DNA from 3 places in the Streptomyces sp. NPDC050287 genome. Region 1 is predicted to be linked to each of the others. Evidence: riboswitches for the same ligand, from Rfam matches in the RefSeq annotation. Region 1 holds a riboswitch; each other region holds the start of a gene.
The links. A riboswitch is a leader RNA that binds a small molecule or an ion and turns the genes downstream of it on or off. The one in region 1 is predicted to bind cyclic di-AMP.

Region 2: linked by a shared signal. The riboswitch ahead of ACIBK3_RS06990 (NlpC/P60 family protein) and the one ahead of ACIBK3_RS06005 (transglycosylase SLT domain-containing protein) in region 1 are both predicted to bind cyclic di-AMP.
Region 3: linked by a shared signal. The riboswitch ahead of ACIBK3_RS36500 (transglycosylase family protein) and the one ahead of ACIBK3_RS06005 (transglycosylase SLT domain-containing protein) in region 1 are both predicted to bind cyclic di-AMP.

What each region holds. Positions count from the first base shown of each region.
Region 1 is NZ_JBITIY010000002.1:150,593-156,332, reverse strand. Features, by position in the region: gene ACIBK3_RS06015 (peptide MFS transporter) at 1-391, shown strand, start outside; gene ACIBK3_RS06010 (CocE/NonD family hydrolase) at 410-2,404, shown strand; cyclic di-AMP (ydaO/yuaA leader) riboswitch at 2,680-2,860, shown strand; gene ACIBK3_RS06005 (transglycosylase SLT domain-containing protein) at 2,865-3,629, shown strand; gene ACIBK3_RS06000 (HAD family hydrolase) at 3,669-4,481, opposite strand; gene ACIBK3_RS05995 (LacI family DNA-binding transcriptional regulator) at 4,586-5,614, opposite strand; gene ACIBK3_RS05990 (carbohydrate ABC transporter permease) at 5,639-5,740, opposite strand, start outside.
Region 2 is NZ_JBITIY010000002.1:357,810-363,549, forward strand. Features, by position in the region: gene ACIBK3_RS06985 (FAD-dependent monooxygenase) at 1-934, opposite strand, end outside; gene ACIBK3_RS06990 (NlpC/P60 family protein) at 1,208-2,377, opposite strand; cyclic di-AMP (ydaO/yuaA leader) riboswitch at 2,385-2,554, opposite strand; gene pcrA (DNA helicase PcrA) at 3,059-5,545, shown strand; gene ACIBK3_RS07000 (M23 family metallopeptidase) at 5,585-5,740, opposite strand, start outside.
Region 3 is NZ_JBITIY010000013.1:264,029-269,768, forward strand. Features, by position in the region: gene ACIBK3_RS36490 (cytochrome P450) at 1-191, shown strand, start outside; gene ACIBK3_RS36495 (transglycosylase family protein) at 342-1,430, shown strand; cyclic di-AMP (ydaO/yuaA leader) riboswitch at 1,624-1,810, shown strand; gene ACIBK3_RS36500 (transglycosylase family protein) at 1,815-2,516, shown strand; gene eno (phosphopyruvate hydratase) at 2,819-4,105, shown strand; gene ACIBK3_RS36510 (septum formation initiator family protein) at 4,237-4,713, shown strand; gene ACIBK3_RS36515 (DUF501 domain-containing protein) at 4,737-5,282, shown strand; gene ACIBK3_RS36520 (exopolyphosphatase) at 5,279-5,740, shown strand, end outside.

The sequences.
Region 1 (5,740 bases):
CAAGATCGCGATCGGGGTCGTCCTCGGCGGTCTGTCGTTCCTGCTGATGGCCCTGCCGACCAGCGGGCACGGCGGCGGCGACTACCTGATGTCCGCCTGGTGGATCGTCGGCTCCTACCTGCTGCTCGGCCTCGGCGACATCCTGCTGGAGACCTCCGGCATGTCGGCCACCACCAAGCTCGCCCCGGCCGCCTTCTCCAGCCAGACCATGTCCCTCTGGTTCCTGTCCCTCGCCCTGGCGAACGGCATCCAGGCCCAGACGGTGAAGCTCTACGACGACGTTTCCCAGCCGGCCTACTTCGGCGTCAACGGCGCGATCGCGGTGGTCGCGGGACTGGCCGTGATCGCGGTCGCGCCCTGGCTGCGGCGCACCATGCACCCGGTCCACTGAACTCACGGGATCACGCTCATGCACATCCGTACGTCCTTCCCCTATGAGACGACCCACGAGGACCTCCGCATCCCGCTGTCGGACGGAACCCTCCTCTACGCGCGCGTATGGCGGCCCCTCACGCAGGAACCGGTACCCGCTCTCCTCGAATACCTGCCGTACCGACTCACCGACTGGACCGCGCCCCGCGACTGGCAACGCCATCCCTGGTACGCGGGCCACGGTTACGCCTCCGTACGAGTGGACGTGCGCGGACACGGCAACAGCGAGGGCCTGCCGGGCGACGAGTACTCGGCGACCGAGCTGGCCGACGGGGTCGAGGTGGTCGAGTGGCTCGCGGCGCAGCCCTGGTGCGACGGCAAGGTCGGCATGTTCGGCATCTCCTGGGGCGGCTTCAACTCCCTCCAGATCGCGGCCCTCGCCCCCGAGCCGCTCAAGGCGGTCGTCACGGTCTGCTCCACCGACGACCGCTATGACAACGACGTGCACTACATGGGAGGTTCCGTCCTCGCGGTGGACATGCACGCCTGGGCGGCCACCATGCTCGCCTTCGTCTCGCGCCCGCCGGACCCGCGGTACGTCGGCGAGGGCTGGCGGGACATGTGGCTCACGCGGCTCGAAGAGGTCGAGCCCTTCCTCCACACCTGGCTCGACCACCAGATTCGCGATCGCTACTGGCGGCACGGCAGCGTCTGCGAGGACTACGGCGCGATCGACGCCGCCGTCCTCGCGGTAGGCGGCTGGCACGACCCGTACCGCGACACGGTCCTGCGCCTGGTCGAGCACCTCCCGGCCGACCGGGTCCGCGGACTGATCGGCCCCTGGTCCCACCAGTACCCCGACCGCGGCCTGCCGCCCGGTCCGGCGATCGGCTTCCTCCAGGAGACCCTGCGCTGGTGGGACCACTGGCTGAAGGGGGCCGACTCCGGCGCGATGCGTGAGCCGCTGCTCCGTGCCTACGTCAGCGACTCCCACCCCCCGGCCACGGTCCACGACACCCTCCCCGGCCGCTGGGTCGGCGAGCCGTCCTGGCCCTCCCCCCACGTCTCGACCCTCTCGTACGGCCTTCAGGGCGCCCCTCTTCTGGTCCGCTCCCCGCAGCACACGGGCGTGGACGCCGGCCGTTTCTTCCCGTTCGGGAACGACGCCGACCTGCCGCCGGACCAGCGGGAGGAGGACGCGCGGTCGGTGTGCTTCGAGTTCGAAGCGGGCGAGGAGACCTGGGTGCTGGGGCGGCCGCGGGTACGCCTGAGGCTGACCTCCGAGCTGCCGCGCGGCCAGGTGATCGCACGGGTCTGCGATGTCGCCCCGGACGGCTCCTCCACCCTGGTCACCCGGGGCGTGCTGAACCTGTCGGCGCGGCAGGGGCGGGACAAGGTCGTGCCGTGGGAGCCGGGGGCCACCGAGGACGTCGAGTTCGAGCTGAACGGCATCGGTCACGCCTTCCCGGCCGGGCACCGCATCCGGCTCGCGGTGTCCTCCGCGTACTGGCCGTGGATCTGGCCGCGGCCCGAGTCGGCGGCGGGCTTCACGCTGGACCCGGCGGGCAGTGTGCTGGAACTCCCGGTACGAGCAAGGGAGTCGGAGTCCCGCATCTCGTTCGAGGAGCCCGAGCAGTCGCAGCCGCTGGGAGTGAGCTTCCCGGCGACGCTGGACGAGCCGCGCCCGGAACGGCTGGTCGTACGTGATGTGGCCAAGGGCGAATGGCGGCTGGAGGTCGATCCGCGCTACGGCGGCACCCGCGTGTATCCCGACGGGCTGGAGTTCTCCGAGGACGCGCTGGAGACGTACACGATCACCGAGACGGACCCCCTGTCGGCGCGGGCCCGCTCGGACTGGTCGGTCCGGCTGCACCGGCCGGAGCCCGGCTGGGAGGCCACGGTCCGTACCCGCTCGGAGCTCTCCTGTGACGGAACGGACTTCCTCGCCTCCAACGAGGTGGTCTGCACGGAGGGCGGCGAGGTGGTCTTCCACCGCAGCTGGGAGAAGCGGATCCCACGGACCGCCGGTTGACTATGAGTTGGGCTCATTGCCCGATTTGCCTTGCTTGTGATCGACCGTGAGTTGGGTCACGTACGTCCGCTCGCGACCGCACTCCCGGGCGCTCACGTTTCCCCTTCCCCTTTGCGTCAGTTGAGTCTTGGCAACAGCAAAGGATCAAGCACCCCATACGCCCCATCCCAAGGTCAAAAGGTGTGATGGGTGAATCCGGCCCTTGTTTCGGACATGTGCTCTCGCATACGTTCCCGGCCTGTCGGGCGGACGCCGAATCCTGCCGCCGCCCATGGAGACACCCATCGACGAACACCGCACGGCAGGAGCGGGGGACCCAGGTAAGTCGCCGGTCCGGATATCTCAGGACATTCCGGAACGGCTTGGGGTTGAGTCGCGTCGCCTCACGGCGGCGTGACCGGGCACCTCCCAGCCCGCACCCGACAGCTCACCTCGCAGGCGCCGGAGAGGAAGCAAGGCCATGGCCGCACGAGGTAAGCACAACCGTCCCAGAACCAGCCCGTTCACCCGAGGCGCCGTCGCAGCCGCAACGGGCGTCGTCGCTCTCGCCATCCCGCTGCTGGGCGCGACCACAGCGAGCGCCGCACAGCCGGCGCAGGCTCCGGCCGCACAGCCGGCCCAGGTTCCCGCCGCGCTGACCGTGGCGCGGGTCAGGTCCGTCACGTACACCACGGCCCATGGCGACACGCTCTATGACATCGCGAACAAGTACGGCACCCCCGGCGGCTGGCACCGGCTCTACAAGGACAACCGCAAGGCCGTCGGCGGCAACCCCGGGCTGATCCACGCGGGTCTCAAGCTGACCGTCAAGGCGACGAAGAAGGCGAGCGCGCCGGCCAAGAAGGCCGCCACGAAGGCCGCCCCGGCCGTCGCCAAGGCCGTCCCGGCCGCCCTCAAGACGTACGCGAACAACCTCGACGGCTGGATCCGCGAGTCGCTCGACATCATGGCGCAGCACGGCATTCCCGGCTCGTACGACGGCATCTACCGCAACGTCATGCGCGAGTCGTCCGGCAACCCGCTGGCGATCAACAACTGGGATTCCAACGCCGCGGCGGGCACCCCGTCCAAGGGCCTGCTCCAGACCATCGACCCGACCTTCCAGGCGTACCACGTCGCCGGCACGTCGTGGGACCCGTACGACCCGGTCGCGAACATCACCGCCGCCTGCAACTACGCGGCCGCGCGGTACGGCTCGATCGACAACGTGAACGGCCCGTACTGAGCCTCGGCACGTACCTGGGTCTCAGCACGTACCTGGGTCTCAGCGCCGCGGAAACAGTCTTTCGAGGACGACGGCGATGCCGTCGTCCTCGTTCGACAGTGTCACCTCGTCCGCCACGGACTTGAGTTCGGGGTGGGCGTTGGCCATCGCGACGCCGTGGGCGGCCCAGTCGAACATGGGGATGTCGTTGGGCATGTCACCGAAGGCGATGGTCCGGTCCGGGCCGAGGCCCAGGTGGTCGGCGGCGAGCGCGAGGCCGGTCGCCTTGGTGATGCCGCATGGCTGGAGTTCGACGGTCCCGGGGCCCGACATGGTGACCGTGGCGAGGGAACCCACCACGGAACGCGCCGTGGACGCCAACTCGTCGTCGGACAGGTAGGGATGGCGCAGCAGCACCTTGCTGATCGGCGCGCTCCACAGGTCGTCGCGCCGGCTCACGCGGACGGCGGGCAGCGTCGGGTGGGGCATGAGGTAGCCCGGTTCGATGAGGGTGAGGCCGTCGACGCCGTCCTGGTCGACGGCGGCGTACACCTGGCCCGCCTCGGCCTCGATCTTGCCGAGCGCGGTCTCCGCCAACTCCCGGTCCAGGGTGACCGACCAGAGCAGCCGGTCCGCGCCGGCGTCGTACACCTGCGCGCCCTGCCCGCACACCGCGAGCCCCTCGCTGCCCAGGTCGTCGAGGAGGGGCCGCACTCTGGGCGCCGGCCGGCCGGTGACGACGAGGTGCCGGGCACCGGCCGCCGCCACCCGCGCGAGCGCGGTGAGTGACCGGTCCGAGAACGTGTCGTCGCCTCGCAGCAGCGTTCCGTCCAGGTCGGTGGCGATGAGTGAATATGCGGTGGGTGCGGCCATGATCAGAGAATACGGATGGAACGACCCAGCGACTCGACGTGAACCGGACGGCTGCAGCCTTCACATGCGTTGACGCGTGCTCCGCTTGCGACATTCGTCGGGGTTCAAGCGGAGTCCCGTACGACCAGTTCCGTCGGCAGGATCACTCCCGCCGTGTCCTCCCCGGCGATCTGGGCGAGCAGCATGCGGACCATCTCGGCGCTGATGCGGTCGTAGGGCTGGCGCATGGTGGTGAGCGCCGGGGTGACGGCGGTGGCCGCGGCCGAGTCGTCGAAGCCTCCGACAGCGATGTCATCGGGGACCGAACGTCCCAACTGGTGCAGGGCGTTGACGACTCCCTGGGCCATGAGGTCGGAGGCGACGAACACCGCGTCCAGGTCGGGCGCCTGGGACAGGAGCCGGCGGGCCGCCTCCTCGCCACCGGTACGGCGGTAGTCGCCCTCCGCCACCAGCGCCGGGTCGTAGGGCAGGCCGGCCTCGGCGAGTACATCGCGGTAGCCGGCCAGGCGTTCGGTGCCGCCCGGAGTGTCGAGCGGCCCGGTGATCATGCCGATGCGGCGGCGGCCGCCCGCGAGGAGATGGCGGACCATCCCCTGGGCACCGTCACGGTCGTCGGCCGCCACGTAGCTCACCCTGGAACCGAGTCCCATCGGCTTGCCGCAGGCCACCAACGGCATCCCGGCGGCCCGGAGTTCGGCGGCGACCGGGTCCCCGCTGTGGCTGGAGACCAGCAGCACGCCGTCGACGTGGCCCGAGGTGATGTAGCGGGTCAGCCGGCGCCGGTCGTCGTCGGTCGCGGCGAGCATCAGCAGCAATGGGATGTCGTGGCGGGCGAGATGCTCGGTGCAGCCGCGCAGCAGCACGTTGAAGTTGGGGTCCTCGAAGAACTTCTCCTGCGGCTCCGTGAGCAGGAAGGCCACCGAGTCCGACCGTCCCGTACTCAGGCTGCGGGCATGCCGGTTGACCACGTACCCCGTCTTCCTGATGGCGGCCTCCACCGACCGCCGGGCGGCCGGCGAGACGTAGTGGCCGCCGTTCAGGAAGCGGGAGACGGTGCCCCGCGACACGCCCGCCTCCCGCGCCACGTCGTGAATGGTGGGCGGCCTGCGGCGTCCGTTCGCGCTGGTGGTCATGTTCCTCGTTCAGGAAAGGGGTGTTCAGGACTTGATCGAGCCGCTCAGCAGGTCGAGGGACCAGAACCGCTGGATCACCAGGAACAGCGCGATCAGCGGGACGATCGCGAGCAGGCATCCGGTGAT
Region 2 (5,740 bases), 210 kb from region 1:
CAGGCAGCTCGACGCCGTTGATCGCGCGCCCAACCAGCTCGGTGAACCATTCGCTGGCGAAATCGGGGCTCGGCTCGGCGTCTGGCCCGGGGACGTCGCGGCTGCGGGCGTTCAACCGGCCGATCTCCTGGTTGGCCTCGACGAACGAGCGCATCCGCGCCTCGTAGCGGGCGAACCCGGCGTCGGGGTCCCACTCGGCGGCGGCCAGTTCTCCGGCCGGCAGGTAGGCGCCGACCAGGGCCAGCCCGGTGCCCTGCCCGGACATCGGCGACGAGCTGAACGCCGCGTCCCCGAGCAACCCCACCCGTCCACTCGACCAGCGGTCCATCACCACCTGGGCGACCTGGTCGAGGTAGAAGTCCGGAGTGTCGTCCAAGTGCGCGAGGATGTCCGGGGCCAGCCAGCCCAGGCCCGCCATCCGCTCCCGCAGCAGGACCTTCTGGGCCGCGACGTCACGGTAGTCGACGTCGAAGTCAGCCGAGGTGAAGTAGAACATGGCCATCGCCCGGGTGGCGTCCTGGAAGGGCCGCAGGAGGGCGGAGCGCCCGGACTCCTGATCCTGGTACTCCAGCAGCCACCGGTCCAGCCCGAACTCGTTGGGCACACTGTAGAAGGCCAGCACGTGCCCGAGGGGGCGGAGGAACCGCTCATGCGGCCCGAAGACCATCGCTCGCAGCTCCGAGTGCAGCCCGTCTGCCCCGACCACCAAGTCGAAGCGCCGCCGGTTGCCGCCCGCGAAGACCACGTCGACCCCGTCCGCGTCCTGGGCGAGCTCGGCGATTCGGTCGCCGAAGACGTACTCGACGCCGTCGCGGGTGTCGTCGTAGAGCACCTGGGACAGGTCCCCGCGCAGGATCTCGATGTCCGCGATGAACCCGTCGCCACCGTCGTCGTCCGCGCGGAAGGTCTCCAGCACCTGGCCGTCCGCGTCCACGGTGAGCGCGCCGGCGGTGTCGGTGCACGCCGCGAAACGCCAACTCCGATGACGCTCATATCGGACGAAAATGGTGCAGACCAGGTGAACCAGGCTGTCGGCTGGGCAGCCGCCTGAGACTTCGCCAGATCTGCGCGCGACACGGTGAGACTCTGAAAGGACCAGTGAGAACGGACAGCACTCCGCGGAGTAATTCTCAGTGATCTGTCGCAGACGACAGGTTGACGACAGATCGCTGAGAATTCGACAGATTCAGAGCGGCCCTGCACCTCGTCAGGCAGGTCGTACCACGCTGTGGATCGCTGACTCGCCGTCGTAGTAGATGGACTCCTCGCGGACGTACGCGCCCGGCTTCGGGGCGTGGATCATCATGCCGTTGCCGATGTACATGCCGACGTGGCTGATGTCGTCGTAGAAGAAGACCAGGTCACCGGGCTGGGCGGCGGAGAGGGAGACCGTGGTGCCGGCGTTGACCTGGTCGTAGGTGACGCGCGGGATGTCGACACCGGCGGCCTTCCAGGCGGCCTGGGTGAGACCGGAGCAGTCGTAGGAGTCGGGGCCGGTGGCGCCCCAGACGTACGGCTTGCCGATCTGCGCACGGGCGAAGGCGAGCGCCTTCTCGGCCTTGGTGGCGTAGGAAGGGTCGGGCGTGGCCGTGCCGGTGCCGGTGCCTGTGCCGGTCCCCGAGCCTGAGGAGCTGTTCTGCTGCTGCTCAGCCGCCGCCTCCTGCGCCTTCTGCTCCGCCGCCTGCTGCCGCGCCAGCTCCGCCGCCTTGCGCGCGGCCTCCTGCTGTTTCTTCTCCTCGATCGCCGCGAGCCGCGCCTTCTCCTGGGCGGTCAGCTGCGAGAGGAGATTCCGCGCGTCGGCGAGCTTCTTCTGGACGGTCGCCTTCGCCGTCTTCAGGTCGTCCTGCGACCGGGTGAGCGTCCGAAGGCTCTCCGTGGCCTCCTGGCGCTTCTTCATCGTCGCCGACTGCTCGGTGACGTAGTCGTCGACCGCGCCCTTCTGGCGGCTGGTCAGCCGGCTCATCAGCTGGGTCTGGTCGAAGTAGTCCTGCGGAGAGTCCGCGAGCAGGAACGTCGCCGTGTCGGGGGCGGAGGCGCCGGTGCGGTACTGGGCGGCGGCGAAGGAACCCAGTTCCTCCCTCGCCTCGTTGAGCTTCTGGGTGCGCTGGGCTACGTCGTTCAGGAGGGCGTCGACGCGGCCCCGCTGCGTCGTGGTCTTCTCCTTGGCCGCGTTGTAGTTGTCGGTCGCCGACTCCGCCTGGCGGTACAGGTCGTCGACCTTCTTCTCGACCTCTTCGAGGCTCGGCCGGTCGTCGGCCGGGGCTGCGGTGGCCGTCTGGGACAGCAGGGCGACGGAGGTGAGGGCCGCCGTGGCCAGGGCGGGGGTCCGGATGCCTGCGCGCGTACCTGCGGGAGGCGGCTTGCGGTGCGACGCCAAGGGAGGCGACTCCTTCCGATGCTCCGCCTACCGGGTTAGCTGTCGGGTTCGGGCGGGTGGTTCGGAAGGAATGCCCTACGGCCTCTCCCCGTACGGGAGTCGGCCGATTCACCCCAAGGTCGGTGGGTCCCCGGTTCCGGTCGCAGGGCGACGCTGTGGATTCGGCGGAGGCCGCGCGACCCGGCGACGTTCGCCGGTGGGGGTCGTACGGCCTGTGCGGCACGGTAGCCAACGCGTGTGGCGCCTGTGAAGGTTGATGTTCGATATGCCCGATACATTTTCGTGACCTCGGGGCAGGACGTCGCCCGGCGTGGCCAATCCGGACTGATCCGGACCGAGTTGTGCGTATTTTTGACGGAGTGATGCCATCTGCCCGCTTCGAGGGGCTGGGTTCCAGCCGACCGCGGCCCCGACACGGCGGCGGCCGGAGAGGTCGGTAGCTGCTCGCGGGAGAGGGCGCAGGCATTCGAATTTGACTCGATCGTGTAATGGCTCGGTTGCGGACCGTGACGGCGTACTCCTGGAGGCGAGGAAGACACCGGGCGGGCAGGTCTGGCAGATCCTCGGGTTCTGAAGACCCCGCTCTGGGAGCCCCGTATTTTCGCGGGAGAACTCGTATTTCCGGCGGAGTTCTCGGGGCGGCGGTGGGGTGTCAGTGGGGCGTTCTAGACTCGGAGAGCGATGAGCAGCCTCTTTGATGACAGCTTCCTGGCGAACCTCCAGGCCCCTCGTGGGCACGAGGAGGAACCCCCGCCGCCGCCCGAGGACGATCACGTACCGGAGCCCGTGCCGGACGATCTGTTCGGCGGGAAGTTCGACGTGCCGCCGGACCGGGACACCTACTACCGCGACGGCGCGCCGCGCCCGGCGGTGGACCCGGCAGCGCTGCTGGAGGGGCTGAACGAGAACCAGCGTGCCGCCGTCGTGCACCACGGCACCCCGCTGCTCATCGTGGCCGGCGCCGGCTCCGGCAAGACCCGCGTGCTCACGCACCGCATCGCCCACCTGCTGGGCGAGCGGAACGTGCACCCGGGCCAGATCCTGGCGATCACCTTCACCAACAAGGCCGCCGGCGAGATGAAGGAGCGCGTCGAGCAGCTCGTCGGCCCGCGCGCCCACGCGATGTGGGTCATGACGTTCCACAGCGCGTGCGTACGGATCCTGCGGCGGGAAAGCAAGAAGCTCGGCTTCACGTCCTCCTTCTCGATCTACGACGCCGCCGACTCCAAGCGTCTGATGGCCCTGGTCTGCCGCGACCTGGACCTCGACCCCAAGCGCTACCCCCCGAAGTCCTTCAGCGCCAAGATCAGCAACCTCAAGAACGAGCTGATCGACGAGGAGGACTTCGCCGCCCAGGCCACCGACGGCTTCGAGAAGACCCTCGCCCAGGCCTACGCGATGTACCAGTCGCGGCTGCGGGAGGCGAACGCCCTCGACTTCGACGACCTGATCATGACGACGGTCAACCTGCTCCGCGCCTTCCCCGACGTCGCCGAGCACTACCGCCGCCGCTTCAGGCACGTCCTGGTCGACGAGTACCAGGACACCAACCACGCCCAGTACGCCCTGGTCCGCGAGCTCGTCGGCACCGCCGAGCACCCCGTCGACGTACCGCCCGGCGAGCATGACCTGCAGCCCGCAGAACTGTGCGTGGTGGGCGACGCCGACCAGTCGATCTACGCCTTCCGTGGCGCCACCATCCGCAACATCCTCCAGTTCGAGGAGGACTACCCGGACGCGACGACCATCCTGCTGGAGCAGAACTACCGCTCCACACAGACGATCCTGTCCGCCGCCAACGCCGTCATCGAGCGCAACGAGTCCCGCCGCCCCAAGAACCTGTGGACCAACGCGGGCGCGGGCGCGCGCATCACCGGCTATGTCGCCGACACCGAGCACGACGAGGCGCAGTTCGTCGCCGACGAGATAGACCGCCTCACGGACGCGGGCGACGCGAAGGCGGGAGACGTGGCTGTCTTCTACCGCACCAACGCGCAGTCCCGTGTCTTCGAAGAGGTCTTCATCCGCGTCGGCCTGCCCTACAAGGTCGTCGGCGGCGTCCGCTTCTACGAGCGCAAGGAGGTCCGGGACGTCCTGGCCTACCTGCGGGTCCTCGCCAACCCGGAGGACTCGGTGCCGCTGCGCCGCATCCTCAACGTCCCCAAGCGGGGCATCGGCGACCGCGCCGAGGCGATGATCGACGCCCTGTCCCAGCGCGAGAAGATCAGCTTCCCGCAGGCGCTGAAGCGCGTCGACGAGGCGTACGGCATGGCCGCGCGCTCCACCAACGCCGTGAAGCGGTTCAACACGCTGATGGAGGACCTCCGTACGATCGTCGAGTCCGGCGCGGGCCCGGCGACCGTCCTGGAAGCAGTGCTCGAACGCACCGGCTACCTCGCCGAGTTGCAGGCCTCCACCGACCCGCAGGACGAGACCCGCATCGAGAACCTCCAGGAACTCGCCGCGGTCGCCCTGGAGTTCGAGCAGGAGTCCGGCGAGGGCGAGGAGCCCGGCTCGCTCTCCGACTTCCTGGAGCGGGTGGCCCTGGTCGCCGACTCCGACCAGATCCCCGACGAGGACGAGGACGGCTCCGGAGTCATCACCCTGATGACCCTGCACACCGCCAAGGGCCTCGAGTTCCCGGTCGTGTTCCTCACCGGCATGGAGGACGGCGTCTTCCCGCACATGCGCGCCCTCGGCCAGACCAAGGAACTGGAGGAGGAACGGCGCCTGGCGTACGTCGGCATCACGCGCGCGCGGGAACGGCTGTATCTGACACGGTCGTCGATGCGCAGCGCGTGGGGACAGCCCTCGTACAACCCGCCGTCCCGCTTCCTGGAGGAGATCCCGCCGCAGCACGTCGACTGGAAGCGCACGGGCGCCATGGCACCGGTGTCCTCCGGCCCGGTGTCCGGCGTGGCGGCCTCGCTGTCGTCGTCCCGCTCGCGCTCGGCGGCCTCGGGCGCATCCGGGTTCGCCACCCGCCGGACCTCGGAGAAGCCGGTGGTCGCGCTGGCCGTCGGGGACCGGGTCACGCACGACCAGTTCGGGCTCGGCACGGTCGTCGGTGTGAAGGGGACGGGCGGAAACGCCGAGGCGACGATCGACTTCGGCGACGAGAAGCCGAAGCGGCTGCTGCTGCGGTACGCGCCGGTGGAGAAGCTGTAGCTGAGGGAGCGTGGGTCCGGGGGCGGCGAGCCCCCGCTCCTACGTCGGGTCGAGCCCGTGGCTGCGCAGCCACGGCAGCGGGTCGATCGCCGAGCCGCCGGCCGGCCGTACCTCGAGGTGCAGGTGCGGGCCGGTCGAGTTGCCCGAGTTCCCGGAATACGCGATCGGGTCGCCGGCCTTCACGGTCGTACCGGA
Region 3 (5,740 bases), on a different contig from region 1:
ACTGCCTCGGCGCGCCCCTGGCCCGTCTGGAGGGCCAGACCGCCCTCGCCGGCCTGCTGATGCGCCTGCCGGACCTGCGACTCGCCGTCCATCCGGCGGAGTTGCGCTGGCGCGGCGGGCTCATCATGCGTGGACTGCGTACGCTGCCCGTCGAGTTCACGCCACGTGGCCGACTCGTCTCACCTGCGTAAAGGTGACACGCACTCAAGTCTGTGATCTTCACGTGATCTGCGCGGCATTAACTTGTGACAAGTGATCGTCTGCCTATACGTTCACGGATCAGCGCGGCGCCGAGTGTCGAGTGTCGCGCTGGTCACCGTTGTCTCGCGAAAGGTCTCCGCATGCTCTCCGGGAACGGCCGTCATCGTCGCCCCCGCCAGGCCCCGGCTCTCCTCGTCGCGGCCGGAGTGACCGGCACCGCCATCGCGATCCCGTTGCTCGCCGCCACCGGCGCCAGCGCGGCCAGCGGCACCACCTGGGACCAGGTCGCCAACTGCGAGACCGGCGGCTCCTGGAGCGAGAACAGCGGCGACGGATACTTCGGCGGACTCCACATCGCCCAGGCGGACTGGGAGAAGCACGGCGGTCTCGACTACGCCTCGCGCCCCGACCAGGCCAGCCGTAACCAGCAGATCGCGGTCGCCGAGAAGATCCTCGCGGACAAGGGTGTCGGCTACTGGTCCACCTGTGGACTGCTCAACGGGCTGAGCAAGGACTCCAAATCGGCCGACGTCGACACGGGTCTGGGAAGCGGCGGATCGGACGCGTCGAGCGGCTCGGACTCGTCCGGCCTGTCTGACTCCGGTGGCCTGTTGTCCGGTTCGTCCGGAAGCGCGTCCTCGGGTGCCGCCTCGGGCGCACCTTCGCCGTCCGCCTCCACACCGTCGTCGGACGCCTCCTCGGGTGCGTCGAATTCCTCGGACTCGGCGGACAATTCAGTCAAGTCCGGCTCCTCCTCTGATCCTTCCAATTCCCCTGATTCATCGGGTTCCTCCGGTTCCTCCGGTTCCGCCGGTTCTGGTCCGGGCGCCGGTGGCTCGCGGAATCCCGGCGGCACGTCCGCGGGTGCGACCGAGCAGGACGACTCGGACAACTCCTGGCGGGTGGGCGGCTCTTCGAGCCTCGTCGACACCGGAGCCCTTGACGCTGGAGCCCTCGACACCGACGCCGCGGCCGGCGGCAAGCACCGCGGCGGCAGCGCCCCGGAGGGCACGCTCGCCGGCACCGGTGACGCCGGCTCCTCCGGCGGCCGTCACGCGGCCCGCGGTGACTCGTACACGGTTCGCGTCGGGGACACGCTCGCGTCCATCGCCGACTCCCTTGACCTCCAAGGCGGATGGCGCGCGCTCTATGAGGAGAACAAGCAGGCCATCGGCGCCGACCCGAGTCGCATCACTCCCGGTCAGACCCTTGGACTTGGTGTCGAATAGGGCGAAAAGCAACGGGAGTTCACGCATACTTCGCACCGAATGTCCGGGTTGGTGAAAGTGTGGGATGAGTCTCAGAAGCCTTGATCGTCTTTGAAATTCCCCGGATCGCGTGTCTACGGTCAGGACCGCTCGTCACCACGAGCCCCGGCTGCCGCAACGCCGAATCCTGCCAGCGGTTGCCCGGGAACAGTCGTCGCGTCAAGCGCCGTAGGCAGGAGCGGGGGACCCAAGGTAAGCGCCGGGTCCGGCAGTTGAGGCCCTCCGGGGACTCGCGGCCGGCACCGGCTCGGGGTGAAGCCGCGCACCGAAAGGTGTGCGGCCGGGCAACTCAACCGGCCCGAACCCGACAGCTCACCTCGCAGGCGTCGGTGAGGGGATCCTTCCATGCTGTTTTCCGGCAAGGGCAAGCACCGTCGTCCGTCCAAGGCCACTCGGGCCATCGCCATCGCCGGTGTCACCGGCGCCGCCGTCGCCGCCCCGCTGATGGCGGCCGGCAACGCCTCCGCCGCCACCGCCTCCGAGTGGGACGCCGTCGCCCAGTGCGAGTCAGGCGGCAACTGGTCCATCAACACCGGCAACGGCTACTACGGCGGCGTGCAGTTCTCCGCCTCCACCTGGGCCGCGTACGGGGGCACCGCCTACGCCCCGCAGGCCAACCAGGCCTCCAAGGCGCAGCAGATAGCCGTCGCCGAGAAGGTCCTCGCCTCGCAGGGCAAGGGTGCCTGGCCGGTCTGCGGCAAGGGCCTGTCCGGCGCCTCCTACAGCGGCAGCAGCGCCGGCTCCTCGTCGAACGGCTCCGGCAGCGGCTCCAGCAGCTCCTCGAAGAGCACCACCCGCTCCACGACCGAGCAGCAGGCCTCCCGCTCCGCCGAGCGTCCGGCCGCGAAGAAGACCGTCACCACACCGACCGGCAAGAAGGTCAAGAAGGGCGACGGCGAGTACAAGGTCGTCAAGGGCGACACCCTCAGCTCCATCGCCGAGGCGCACGACGTCAAGGGCGGCTGGGCGAAGCTGTTCGAGCTGAACAAGGACATCGTCCAGGACGCCAACCTCATCTACCCGGGTCAGCAGCTGCACCTGAAGTAATCGGGTCGGCGGCTGCACCGCCTCACATCCGTGGTTCTTCCGCGGAAGGCCTCGTGGAGGGTCCCCCTGTCCCCACGGGCTCCCCGTCCCGGTGCGTATTCCCCCGTACGCACCGGGGCGGGGCTTTTTTGGGCTCCGGCTTTGTTCCGTTCGGAAACAATTTACTCTCGGTTCTGCCCAAGAGGTGGGCGAGCGCATGGCCGATCGGCCCTGGGCGGTTAGGCTCATCTCGCGGAGCCGACCGCGGCTCCGTGCACCACGGGCCCTGCGGCCCGCGTACCCGCGTCACATCCCAGAAGGAGATGCTCGTGCCGTCCATCGACGTCGTCGTAGCCCGGGAAATCCTGGACTCCCGAGGCAACCCCACGGTCGAGGTCGAGGTCGGCCTCGACGACGGAAGCACCGGTCGTGCCGCCGTCCCGTCCGGCGCCTCCACGGGCGCCTTCGAGGCCATCGAGCTCCGCGACGGTGACCCGAACCGCTACCAGGGCAAGGGTGTCGAGAAGGCCGTGCTGGCCGTCATCGAGCAGATCGGCCCGGAGCTGGTCGGCTACGACGCCACCGAGCAGCGCCTGATCGACCAGGCGATGTTCGACCTGGACGCCACCGACAACAAGGGCTCGCTCGGCGCCAACGCCATCCTCGGCGTCTCGCTCGCCGTCGCCCACGCCGCCTCCGAGGCCAGCGACCTCCCGCTCTTCCGCTACCTGGGCGGCCCGAACGCGCACCTGCTGCCGGTGCCGATGATGAACATCCTGAACGGCGGCTCGCACGCCGACTCCAACGTGGACATCCAGGAGTTCATGATCGCGCCGATCGGCGCGGAGTCCTTCTCCGAGGCGCTGCGCTGGGGCACCGAGGTCTACCACACCCTCAAGAAGGTGCTGAAGACCAAGGGCCTGTCCACCGGCCTCGGCGACGAGGGCGGCTTCGCCCCGAACCTCGGCTCCAACCGCGAGGCCCTCGACCTGATCCTCGAGGCCGTCAAGCAGGCCGGTTACATCCCCGGCGAGCAGATCGCCCTCGCGCTGGACGTCGCCGCCTCCGAGTTCTACAAGGACGGCAAGTACCTCTTCGAGGGCAAGGAGCGCTCCGCCGCCGAGATGACGGAGTACTACGAGGAGCTCGTCGCGGCCTACCCGCTCGTCTCCGTCGAGGACCCGCTGTTCGAGGACGACTGGGCGGGCTGGAAGGTCCTCACCGACCGCCTCGGCGACAAGGTCCAGATCGTCGGCGACGACCTGTTCGTCACCAACCCCGAGCGCCTGGCCCGCGGCATCGAGGAGGGCGCCGCGAACGCGCTGCTCGTCAAGGTGAACCAGATCGGCTCGCTGACCGAGACCCTGGACGCCGTCGAGCTGGCCCAGCGCAGCGGCTTCAAGTGCATGATGTCGCACCGCTCCGGCGAGACTGAGGACGTCACCATCGCCGACCTCGCCGTCGCCACCAACTGCGGCCAGATCAAGACCGGCGCCCCGGCCCGTTCCGAGCGCGTCGCCAAGTACAACCAGCTGCTGCGCATCGAGGAGATCCTCGACGACGCCGCGGTGTACGCCGGCCGCTCGGCCTTCCCGCGCTTCAAGGGCTGACCGCTCAAGGGCTGACCGTTCCGAGGGCTGACCTCGCCAAGGTCGATCCTCAGCCAGTCGTACGTACGTCCCCGTACCCGGTCCCGTACCGTGTGCGGGGACGTAGGCACGTGTGATGGGGAGGCGGGGACATGGCCGTGAAGGACCGGGACCGGTTCTCCACCGCGACCAGGATCAGACTGCTCGGCGAGCAGACGGCGGCCCGTGTCTACCGTTCCCAGACCAAACGGCAGGCCCGCCGCTCCCGGCTCACCGGCCGCGCGGCGCTGCTCGCCCTCGTGCTGTGCACGCTGGTCGTGGCGCTGGCCTACCCCATAAGGCAGTACGTCTCCCAGCGCGGCGACATCGCCGACCAGCAGCGTCTGCAGGAGCAGGCCCGGCAGCGGGTCGAGCAGCTGCGCGACCTCAAGGCACGCTGGCAGGACGACGCGTACGCGGAGCAGCAGATCCGGCAGCGGCTGCATTACGTGATGCCTGGCGAGACGGGCTTCATCGTCATCGACCCGAACGCTGCCAAGCAGTCGCGCGCCGACCTGGGCGCGGCCGACCGCCCCTGGTACGCGAACCTCTGGGACGGCGTCGACAAGGCCGACGCCTCCGGCCAGTGAACTGAACGACCAGAAAGACAGGCATGCACACGCCCCCGCCGACCACTCCCCGCACCGAGCCCACCGACGCGGACGTCGAGGCCTTCAAGCAGCAGCTGGGCCGCCCGCCGCGCGGCCTGCGCGCCATCGCGCACCGCTGCCCGTGCGGACAGCCGGACGTCGTGGAGACGGCCCCGCGCCTGCCCGACGGCACGCCCTTCCCGACGCTGTACTACCTGACGTGCCCGAAGGCGTCCTCGGCGATCGGCACGCTGGAGGCGAACGGCGTGATGAAGGAGATGACGGCCCGCCTGGAGAGCGACCCGGAGCTGGCCGCCGCCTACCGGGCCGCGCACGAGGACTACATCCGGCGCCGGGACCAGATCGAGGAGCTGACGGGCTTCCCCAGCGCGGGCGGCATGCCGGACCGGGTGAAGTGCCTGCACGTCCTGGTCGCCCACTCCCTGGCCGCCGGTCCCGGCGTGAACCCGCTGGGCGACGAGGCGCTTCAGATGCTGCCCGAGTGGTGGCGCAAGGGGGCGTGCGTGACGCTCCCGCAGGACGGCTCCGCCGAGGAGGACGACCAGTGACCCGAGTCGCCGCCATCGACTGCGGTACGAACTCCATCCGCCTCCTCGTCGCGGACGCGGACCCCGAGACCGGTGAACTGGTCGATCTGGACCGCCGTATGACGATCGTCCGGCTCGGCCAGGGCGTCGACCGGACGGGCCGTCTCGCCCCCGAGGCGCTGGAGCGGACCTTCGCCGCCTGCCGTCAGTACGCGGCGGCCATCAAGGAGCACGGCGCCGAGCGCCTGCGTTTCGTGGCGACGTCCGCTTCCCGGGACGCGGAGAACCGGGAAGAGTTCGTCCGCGGGGTGCTGGACATCCTGGGGGTCGAGCCCGAGGTCATCACCGGCGACCAGGAGGCCGAGTTCTCCTTCACCGGCGCGACGCGGGAACTGGCGGGACGGGACGACCTGCGCCGCCCGTTCCTGGTCGTGGACATCGGGGGCGGCTCGACCGAGTTCGTCGTGGGCGAGGACCAC